DNA from 4 places in the Ruegeria sp. HKCCD4315 genome. Region 2 is predicted to be linked to each of the others. Evidence: riboswitches for the same ligand, from Rfam matches in the RefSeq annotation. Region 2 holds a riboswitch; each other region holds the start of a gene.
The links. A riboswitch is a leader RNA that binds a small molecule or an ion and turns the genes downstream of it on or off. The one in region 2 is predicted to bind cobalamin.
Positions count from the first base shown of each region.

Region 1: linked by a shared signal. The riboswitch ahead of GS646_RS19055 (DUF4198 domain-containing protein) and the one ahead of GS646_RS05280 (DUF1636 domain-containing protein) in region 2 are both predicted to bind cobalamin.
Region 3: linked by a shared signal. The riboswitch ahead of GS646_RS19935 (DUF1636 domain-containing protein) and the one ahead of GS646_RS05280 (DUF1636 domain-containing protein) in region 2 are both predicted to bind cobalamin.
Region 4: linked by a shared signal. The riboswitch ahead of GS646_RS14995 (hypothetical protein) and the one ahead of GS646_RS05280 (DUF1636 domain-containing protein) in region 2 are both predicted to bind cobalamin.

Region 1 covers NZ_WVRN01000002.1:245,166-247,363, forward strand. Annotated here, with positions in the region: gene cbiM (cobalt transporter CbiM) at 1-411, opposite strand, end outside; gene GS646_RS19055 (DUF4198 domain-containing protein) at 417-1,202, opposite strand; cobalamin riboswitch at 1,331-1,534, opposite strand; gene GS646_RS19060 (LacI family DNA-binding transcriptional regulator) at 1,751-2,198, shown strand, end outside.
Region 2 covers NZ_WVRN01000001.1:1,064,428-1,066,625, forward strand. Annotated here, with positions in the region: gene cobW (cobalamin biosynthesis protein CobW) at 1-749, opposite strand, end outside; gene GS646_RS05280 (DUF1636 domain-containing protein) at 751-1,125, opposite strand; cobalamin riboswitch at 1,219-1,436, opposite strand; gene GS646_RS05285 (NAD(P)-dependent oxidoreductase) at 1,583-2,198, shown strand, end outside.
Region 3 covers NZ_WVRN01000002.1:446,782-448,979, reverse strand. Annotated here, with positions in the region: gene GS646_RS19945 (ABC transporter substrate-binding protein) at 1-93, opposite strand, end outside; gene GS646_RS19940 (ABC transporter ATP-binding protein) at 106-882, opposite strand; gene GS646_RS19935 (DUF1636 domain-containing protein) at 879-1,235, opposite strand; cobalamin riboswitch at 1,474-1,673, opposite strand; gene GS646_RS19930 (D-lyxose/D-mannose family sugar isomerase) at 1,773-2,198, opposite strand, start outside.
Region 4 covers NZ_WVRN01000001.1:3,024,342-3,026,539, reverse strand. Annotated here, with positions in the region: gene GS646_RS15005 (DNA polymerase III subunit gamma/tau) at 1-10, opposite strand, end outside; gene GS646_RS15000 (dual specificity protein phosphatase family protein) at 183-683, shown strand; gene GS646_RS14995 (hypothetical protein) at 686-1,093, opposite strand; cobalamin riboswitch at 1,184-1,406, opposite strand; gene GS646_RS14990 (hypothetical protein) at 1,537-2,198, shown strand, end outside.

The DNA of each region.
Region 1 (2,198 bases), on a different contig from region 2:
GCTGATGCCGCCCCAAACAGCGCCCTGCAGCGGAGAGCCGCGTGCGATCAGACGGCCAAAGATCATCCATGTCAGCACCGCCGGAAGTGCGATGTTGACCGTGTTAATCCCAAGCACAGTCAAACCGCCAAAACCAAAAAACACGGCTTGAAGCAGCAAGCCAACAAACAGCGCAGGAAAAGCGGCCCAGCCAAGCAAAAGCCCAGCTAGACCGTTCAGTATCAAATGCACAGAGGACGGGCCGATCGGCACATGGATCAGCGAGGCTACAAAAAAGCTGGCCGACAGCACGCCCGCCGTGGGAATGCGGTCCAGGTCCAGCGATTTCAGCCCTATGGCAATGCCGCCAGCCGCTGCGATTGCGCCGCCGATCACAACTGGGTTCGAAAGGGCTCCGTCCACGATGTGCATAGGGGTTACTCCAGATCCCAGGCGCGGATCCAGATCACAGCATCCTGGCTCAGTTCTTTGCCTTCATGTTCGGTTTTTGGGCCCGCACCCAAAGCGGCAAAACCCCAGTAACCCGCTTTCGGTACGCCAAAGGTGAAATAGCCGTTCTCATCTGAAATCGCGACCAATGCGCCGCCCGGTAGTGGGGATGCCGTGGCATCTTTCGCACCGTTTCCCGCCAGATCGGGCTCAGCTGCCATGTATTCGATTTCGATTTCAGCACCGGCAACCGGCTCGCCTTCGCTCAGTACACGGCCGGTGAAGGTGGAACCTGCAATGACGTTATAGGGCTTGTTCAACGGCAGAATTTCGGTCGCCAGCCCTTGCGGTTGATTCCAGTCGGTGGGCAGTTCATTGCGGTTCAGGTAAGCCTTAGTGATCTGCTGGATATAGATATCCTCGGATTCTTCGTAGTAAGGCGCAGGTACCGTCACCAGCACATAGTCGCCGGACCGCTTAACCGGGACCGAACCAAGAAATGCCTTGGCGCTGTTTTCGGGGCCTTCGAATGTGGTTTCTTCCAATGTACCCAGCAGATCGGTCTTTTCACCATTGTGGATCACATAGAATTCTTCTGGCTTTTCCAGGGTCATCACGTGCCCGGCTTCAAACGGATGCCAGAAGACCAACTTGACAGGAACGTCGCCCGGACGCTCGATCATGGTATCCTCGGTGTATTCCAGCAAGAAATGAGCCTGAGCCAGCGCGGGCAGCGCCGCAGTAGCGGCCGCGGCCAACAAAAAGTGTTTCACAAATACGTCCTTCTCACGTCGCGCCTTCCCCGGCACGCATTGGTTTTTGACATGGGTGAATGCGAAACTATTTGCCCCATCGGGCAAACAGATCCGGCGCACACCCCGTCGCCGATGATGAGCACCCTTTCCGAGGGCGCATGTTCGGCAGGTCTCCTGACTTGCGGGTCTAAACGCTTAACTGGCCTTCCCGGGTGTGACCCAGTGGCGTAATCAGTCTCGCTCGCCGCTTACAGTTGCGGGGGCAGTTGCAGAATTGGCCAAGAATGTGCCGCACTGCATTCCCTATTGCCTCCGGGTGACTCCCCGGAACCGAACATGGCGCGTTGATGACAGAAAAACTTGAGCACGGTCAACTCCCGATTGCGGCATTGGAAGGGTCATCTGCGAATTCCGGAGGTGTTCCGCTTTAAACTCATCGGCTGCGGTGATGTCTAAGTGTTGGTGTTGTGACCTGTTCGTTGATTGCGGGGATTGTCCGTAGCGGGTTGCTGGAATTAATTTTTTGATTGCCGAAACCGGTTTCGGAACAGTTAAATGAAAGAATGATGGCGAATCCCGAATTGCAACAGCGACAAATCCGGTCCCAGCGCGCCGCGTCCGGTGGGCGGGTGAAGCTTGACGAATTGGCACATCACCTTGGCCTTTCGAAAAGCACCGTGTCGCGTGCATTGAACGGGTATTCCGACATCTCAGAATCAACGCGAAAGCGTGTTGAGGTGACGGCGCGCAAGATGGGGTATCGCCCGCTCAGCCATGCTCAGGCTATTCGAACGGGGCGCGTGCGTGCCATTGCCATGGTCATCAACAGTGAAGAACCGGACCGGCACAATCCGTTTTTTCAGGACTTTCTGGCAGGGGCTTGTGAAGCTGCAAGTGCGTCTGACTGGACGATGACAATCTCGACCGCGAAGTCGAAGCAGGACATGTTAAATGTTTTGGGCCGTTTGGTCGAAGAACGAAAGGCCGATGGATTTATCCTGCCGCGTACCGAAG
Region 2 (2,198 bases):
TGTTCGTGATCGTGATGACCGTCGTGGTGCGACGGACGTGCATCCATGTCGTCTTCGGCTGCGGCTTCCAGACCCAGTACAACGCGGACATCCACAACGCCCTCGGCGACTTCGACAACAGGCAGGGGGCGCGGTGCTTCGGAGGCGATGACTTCCTTGGCCTTGGCCACACCTTCGGGTCCTGCAAGATCAGGCTTGGTCAACAGGATGATGTCGGCGCAAGAGATCTGATCCTCAAACACCTCGGACAGGGGCGTTTCGTGATCGATCGAGTCGTCGGCGAGGCGTTGGGCATCGACAGCTTCGACATTCGGGGCAAAGCGACCGGCGGCGACGGCCTCGGCATCGGCCAGAGCGATCACGCCATCGACAGTGATCTTTGAGCGGATATCCGGCCAGTCGAACGCTTTCAGCAGCGGCTTGGGCAGGGCGAGGCCAGAGGTTTCGATCAGGATGTGCTCGGGGCGCGGTTCCAGCGCCATCAGCGCCTCGATGGTCGGGATGAAGTCATCCGCGACGGTGCAGCAGATGCAGCCGTTTGCCAGCTCCATGATGTTTTCCGCAGGGCAATCCGGGATGGCGCAGGATTTCAGGATATCGCCATCCACGCCCACATCGCCAAACTCGTTGACGACAACAGCCAGACGTTTGCCCTGCGGGTTCTGCATCAGGTGTTTGACCAGCGTGGTTTTGCCCGAGCCCAGAAAGCCGGTGATCACGGTGACGGGAAGTTTTTCGAGATTCGACATGTCAGGCTCCAATCGGGGGAATGCGCGAAGCGCAGTTTTTGCGGAAATGTTCAGGGCGCTCGCGCCATTTCACCAGGCCATCTTCGGTGGCCAGATACTTGGTTGCGCCGTCGACGATTACATCGACATGGTCCACTTCGTTCAGGTTTTCGTAAACGAAGGTCCAGCGATCGGGGCCACCGCGCAGCACGATAGAACAGCCCTGATCGCAGTTCGAAAGGCATTCGACAGGTTTCAGGGTGATGCCTTCAGGCAGTTCGGCTTGTTCCAATGCCTGGTGCAGCAAAGTGCCGGGGCGTTGCGCATCGTCTTCGATGGGCAGCCCGCGGCGGCAGGTCGTGCAGACCAGCAGTTCGACCGGTGTGGTCTCAGTCATGTCTCTCATCCCCCCAAATCCTCTTCGCGGGGGACGGGGTTTCAAGCGGGCCACGTGTTGCAACATGGACCCGATACCGGAACACCCCGCCCGGTTTCAACTTCGGGTGTTGGCAGGTCTCCCGGCTTGCGGATGTCAGAGGCCCGGTACGTCAGGGTCCTCTGTCGGATGTCCCGCCTTCCCGGCCTAGGCCAGTGGCATTGGGCACCCTCTCCGGTCACGGTCGCGGGGGCGGCTGCGTTTGGCGGAAGATCCGTTGACGCATTCCCTTTTCATCGGCTCTTGCCGACACCAACGAATGGGTCATGCGGCACCGCTGGCCCGCTTGTCAAGCGCGTTGCGCGTAACATCAGGAGGCGGGTGTGAAAAGCGACCTGTGGTTGTCGTTGGGCGGCATGAATGGTCAGATAAATCCGTGATCGCATGACAGGTACAAGCCAGCAGGGAGAGGCGACATATGAAAGTAGGATTCATCGGGTTGGGAAACGTTGGCGGCAAGCTTTCGGGATCCTTGCTGCGGAACGGTATTGATCTGACGGTACATGATCTGAACGCGGATCTGGTGGCCGCGTTTGTCGCCCTTGGCGCAAAGGCAGCCGAAGGCCCGGCACAGTTGATGCGCGATTGCGATGCGGTCATCACCTGCTTGCCATCGCCTGCGGCGTCAGATGCGGTCATGCAAAAGATGCTGCCCGAAGTGGGCCCCGGCAAAATCTGGATGGAGATGTCGACAACCGATGAGGCCGAGGTCAAGCGTTTGGGGGCCGAGGTGATCGAACGCGGAGGCGCGGCAGTGGACTGCCCGGTTTCGGGCGGGTGCCATCGGGCGGCCACCGGCAATATCTCGATCTTCGCGGGATGTGACCGTGCGACTTTTGAGCGGATTCTGCCGTTTCTGACCACCATGGGACGGCGTGTTTTGCACACGGGTGAATTGGGCTCTGCCTCGGTTTTGAAGGTGCTGACCAACTATCTGGCCACAGCCAACCTGATCACTTGCGCCGAAGCGCTGGTCACGGCAAAGGCGGCGGGCATGGATCTCAACACGACATATGAGGCGATAAAAATCTCGT
Region 3 (2,198 bases), on a different contig from region 2:
CGGTTCGCCGCAATTGTCCACTGTGATGGCTTCTGCGACCGCGCCGCTTGCCAGGCCAGTGAACAGAGCCACAGGCCAAAGTTTCTGCATCATTGTAAGCTCCTGTTATGATGACAGTTTTCGTTTTCGAATATCCAGCGCTGGGATTATGCGGCCCTCATGCTGAAAGCACAGATAATCCACACCAAAGGTGTCGCGAACACGTTCTGAGGTCAGCACGTCGCTGACGGGCCCATAACCCGTCAGGCGTGTGGATTTCATCAAGGCCACATGCGTGGCGAATTCCGGGATCATGACCAGATCATGGACGATCATGACCACCGTGACGCCCAGCTCGGCCACCAAGGACAACATGTGCCCCTTGGCGTCTGGATCCAGGTGATTGGTCGGTTCGTCCAGAAACAACAGGGATGGGTTTTGTGCCAAAGCGCGCGCGATGTGAGCGCGCTGTCGCTCGCCACCCGATAGCTGGCTCATCGGCTTGCGGGAAAGATGAGACAATCCGGTTGTTTCCAGAACTCGATCAAGATCTACCTTGTGCTCGGTTGCCGATTTATCCGCCTGAATCGGGATTTGCCCAAGCGCAACATAGTCTCGCAAACGCAACCGACCGTCTGGCATTTCTTGCTGGCCTACGACCGCGATGGTTCGGGCACGCTCATGCGCGGACAAGGTGCGCAAGCTTTTGCCTCTTATAAGCACATCACCCAGTGCAATACGTTCTATTCCGCAAAGCAACTTGAGCAGTGTTGTTTTTCCCGCGCCATTCGGACCCGCAATTGCCAGAATCGAGCCCTCCTCCAAGCCGAAGGACACGTCCTGCAAAAGGACATCGCCGTTCAAAGCGTAATATTCGAGACCCTCGACCGACAGAAAACTCATGACACCCTCTCGGTTGGCAGGGCGGGTATTCGGGACAAGGTCTTGGTGAATAACGCGGGCGGGCGTTCGGTTGCACTTGTCCAGCCATCGGAACTAAGGCGGTATTGTCCGGCGAATTCCACCACTGCGTCCAGATCCAATTCCGTGTCGATGTCTCCAAACAGATACTGCGCCTTGCCCGGTGCCTGAAGGCCAATGGTGGTTGGTCGGGAACAACCTGCCATGCAATCAACTGTTCGAATTGCAAATCCTTCGGGCAATGTTTGCGCCAGTGCGCCAGTCACTTGATCGGTGGACATGGCACCTGTGCAGGTCGCACACACAAGAATGAAATGATCAGCGATTTTCGTCATTGCATGTAGCGCTTACTGCGGGTTGGATTGATATGCAATGTTATAACGTAACGTGGCATTGAATTAACGGCACCGCGGGATGCCTCAGCGCAGTAGGTATTGAAGAAGAGCTTATTTCTGTCAGTCACCTTTAACACTGTCCGCTCCGCTTGAAACCAAGCGCGGACAGAAGGTGCTACCAATGTAAACACGCGAAAAACGTGCCATCAAAGCCTCCTTCCAGGACGCCCCGCCCCGGGTTGGTTGAACATCGGATGGCAGGTCTCCTGACTTGCGGGTCAAGGCTCGGCCCACCTTCCCAACCCTTTCGGGGTCAGTGGCGTAATGGCGTCGCTCTCCGCTTACAGTTGCGGGGGCAGTCACGGACTTGGCAAAAAAACTGTGCCGCACCGTATTCCCATTTTCATCCCTTACGGAACCATCCCGCTCAGCTAGTCTCGTGGTGCTGGACTTGTCAAGCAAGAGAATGAGTGGCGTTTGACGAAATCACTTGGGCTCAGCCCAGTTGTCTGTCGGTTATTGTCAACCCGGTTTACGTCAGTAGTCGGAAACCAATAGGAAATCTGGCGCGGCATCTTCCTCAATCTTTGAAAATCGAGGGATCGGATCTTCGAACACATTATCCGTTCGATCATCATTCACAGTCGAAACCTCGCCGATAAGGCAATCACCGTGCTCGGCCCAGAACGCGTGCCAAACTCCGGGCATCAGGGTTACGCTTTGCCCTGGTTTCAGGCGTAGATGCTCACCTGGTTGCAACGTAACAGGGCAGGCATCGCTGGGCACTGTGACAGGCGTATGCCGGTCGATGCCACCTTCTGGGTCCGATGCATAAATCTCCATCACCAGATCGCCGCCGCCACGGTTGATGATGTCCTCTGCCTTGATGATGTGGCGATGCATCGGAGACAGTTGTTTGTCTTTCGAAATCAGCAATTTTTCTGCGTAAAGCATCCCGCGCCC
Region 4 (2,198 bases), 2.0 Mb from region 2:
TGTCGGTCATGTTTTCTCGGTCGGATTCGGTGCTTCGGCTCAGCGTAGTGGCCGCTGCCTTCCGCGTCCACTGCGAGGCGCGATGATTTTTGATTTAGATTCCGACCGGATTCGCACTAAGCTGTTCCAACAAAATTTAAGACTCATTTTTGTAAAGAGTTCCTGGTGGAGGACACACGTTCATGTCGCAGCTGGTTATCTATGCCCTGCAAGTCGCAGGAGGAACGCTGGCCCTGACGTCTATACCCGGACATGGCGGGGACTATGAGACGGATCTGGATACGATTGCCGCGTGGAAGCCGGGGATTGTCATTTCAATGACAACGGATGTCGAGATGCTTCAGCACGGGGCGCAGGATTTTGGCAGCGATATTCAAAGCCGCGCCAGCCGGTGGGTGCATCTGCCGATCGAAGACTTTGGCGCACCAACGGCGGCGGTTGAAGAGGCGTGGCCAGAAGTTAGCGCCGCCGCCCGGCATGCCCTGGCTGGAGGAGGCCGAGTGCTGGTGCATTGTCGGGGCGGCTGTGGCAGGTCGGGGATGGTTGTCCTGCGTCTGATGGTCGAGTGCGGCGAACGGGCTGACAAGGCGCTGGAGCGTCTGCGCTCGCTGCGCCCCTGTGCTGTGGAAACAGACGCGCAGCTGGCTTGGGCGGCCCGGGTTTCCCCGGCGCAGGTGGTGTGACCTCAGGCCGAAAGCTGTTCGGGTGCGTGTACGGTTTTCCGGGGCCGTAGCGTTGCAACCTCGATCATCGCGCAGGGTGGGTTTGCAATGATGCCAGATGGCAGAGTGCGGAACGTGTTTCCAAAAATCAGATCAGCATAGAGGTTCAGGTCCTCAATTGCTGCGTTGGGCTGCGTGTCACAAAACACGCGAACACTGTCTGATTGTGCCTGGAAAATTGCCTGACACCCTTTTGTGCAATGTGAAAGCTCACTACTACCGTCAAACTCGAAGTCGTCGCCTGTGGCAGCCGAAGCTTGTGTCATGGCCTCGGAGATCGAGCGCGCCAGCCGCGCCAGGGCGGGGCAGGTTTTGCCCGTCCGCTGACATACCGTTGCGCTGTATTCATGCGTCTTTGTCTTCCAGATCATCCTGCGCCCTCCGCGCGTGGTGGACAGAAGGATCGGGTCAGGTGGGACAGCGAAGTGCAGTCAGGACCTGCCCGGACACCCCGCCCGAGTTTCGGTTTCAGTTTCGATGGCAGGTCTCCTGACTTGCGGGTCATGGCTTTGCCGACCTTCCCAGCCCTCGGGGCCAGTGGCGTTTCGGCTTTGCTCACCGCTTACAGTTGCGGGGGCAGTCGCGGCATTGGTTAGCGTCCGGATGACCAGACGGAACCGCACCGTGTTCCCTTTTCATCCCGACCCCTTGTGGGGGACAGGAACCATCACACAATCGCTAGCGTCTGATCCGGTTCCGAGTCAAGCGGATCTTTGTCCCCGACGTTTGGTCATGCTGGATGGGTAAAAACTTCCCGCGTAGAGTTTCAATTATTGAAGTAAGAAACTTTGTCTTCGGCGCAGGGTCAGGGATCATGTTGGATACAGAACAGACGGTTTTGACCGAAGAGTTCCTCTTTCCGTCCGGGTCATCAACCCTTTCAGCGCGCTTGTACCGACCGTTGTCGGAACCCGGCACAGTGGTTGTGCTGAACAGTGCCACAGGCGTGCCACGCGACTATTATCGCCACTTCGCACGTTGGCTGGCCGCTGAGCGCGGCATGGCGTGCCTAACCTATGATTACCGGGACTTCGGGCACTCTTTGACCGGCCGCATGAAGGATGCACGTGCGACAATGGCCGATTGGGCCTTGATCGATATGCCGGCGGCGCGGGCGGAAATGCGCAGGCGTTTTCCCGGTGCACAACAATGGACGATTGGTCATTCTGTAGGTGCCATGCTGGGACCCGTACAGCCCGATATCGACAAAATCGACCGGATGATTTGTGTGTGTTCTGGGCTTGTGACCCTGAACGATCACCCATGGCCCTACCGTGGATTGGCCGGGGTGTTCTGGTATGGGCACGCCCCATTGCTGGTCAAAGCGCTTGGGTATTTACCCGGAAAGGCAATCGGTTTTGGTGCGGATTTGCCGGCATCGGTCTACTGGCAATGGCGTAAATGGTGCACCGCTCCTTCGAGTTACATGCCCGAGATCGGAGCCGGGTTGCCTGATGCGCGTTGGACAGAAACTGA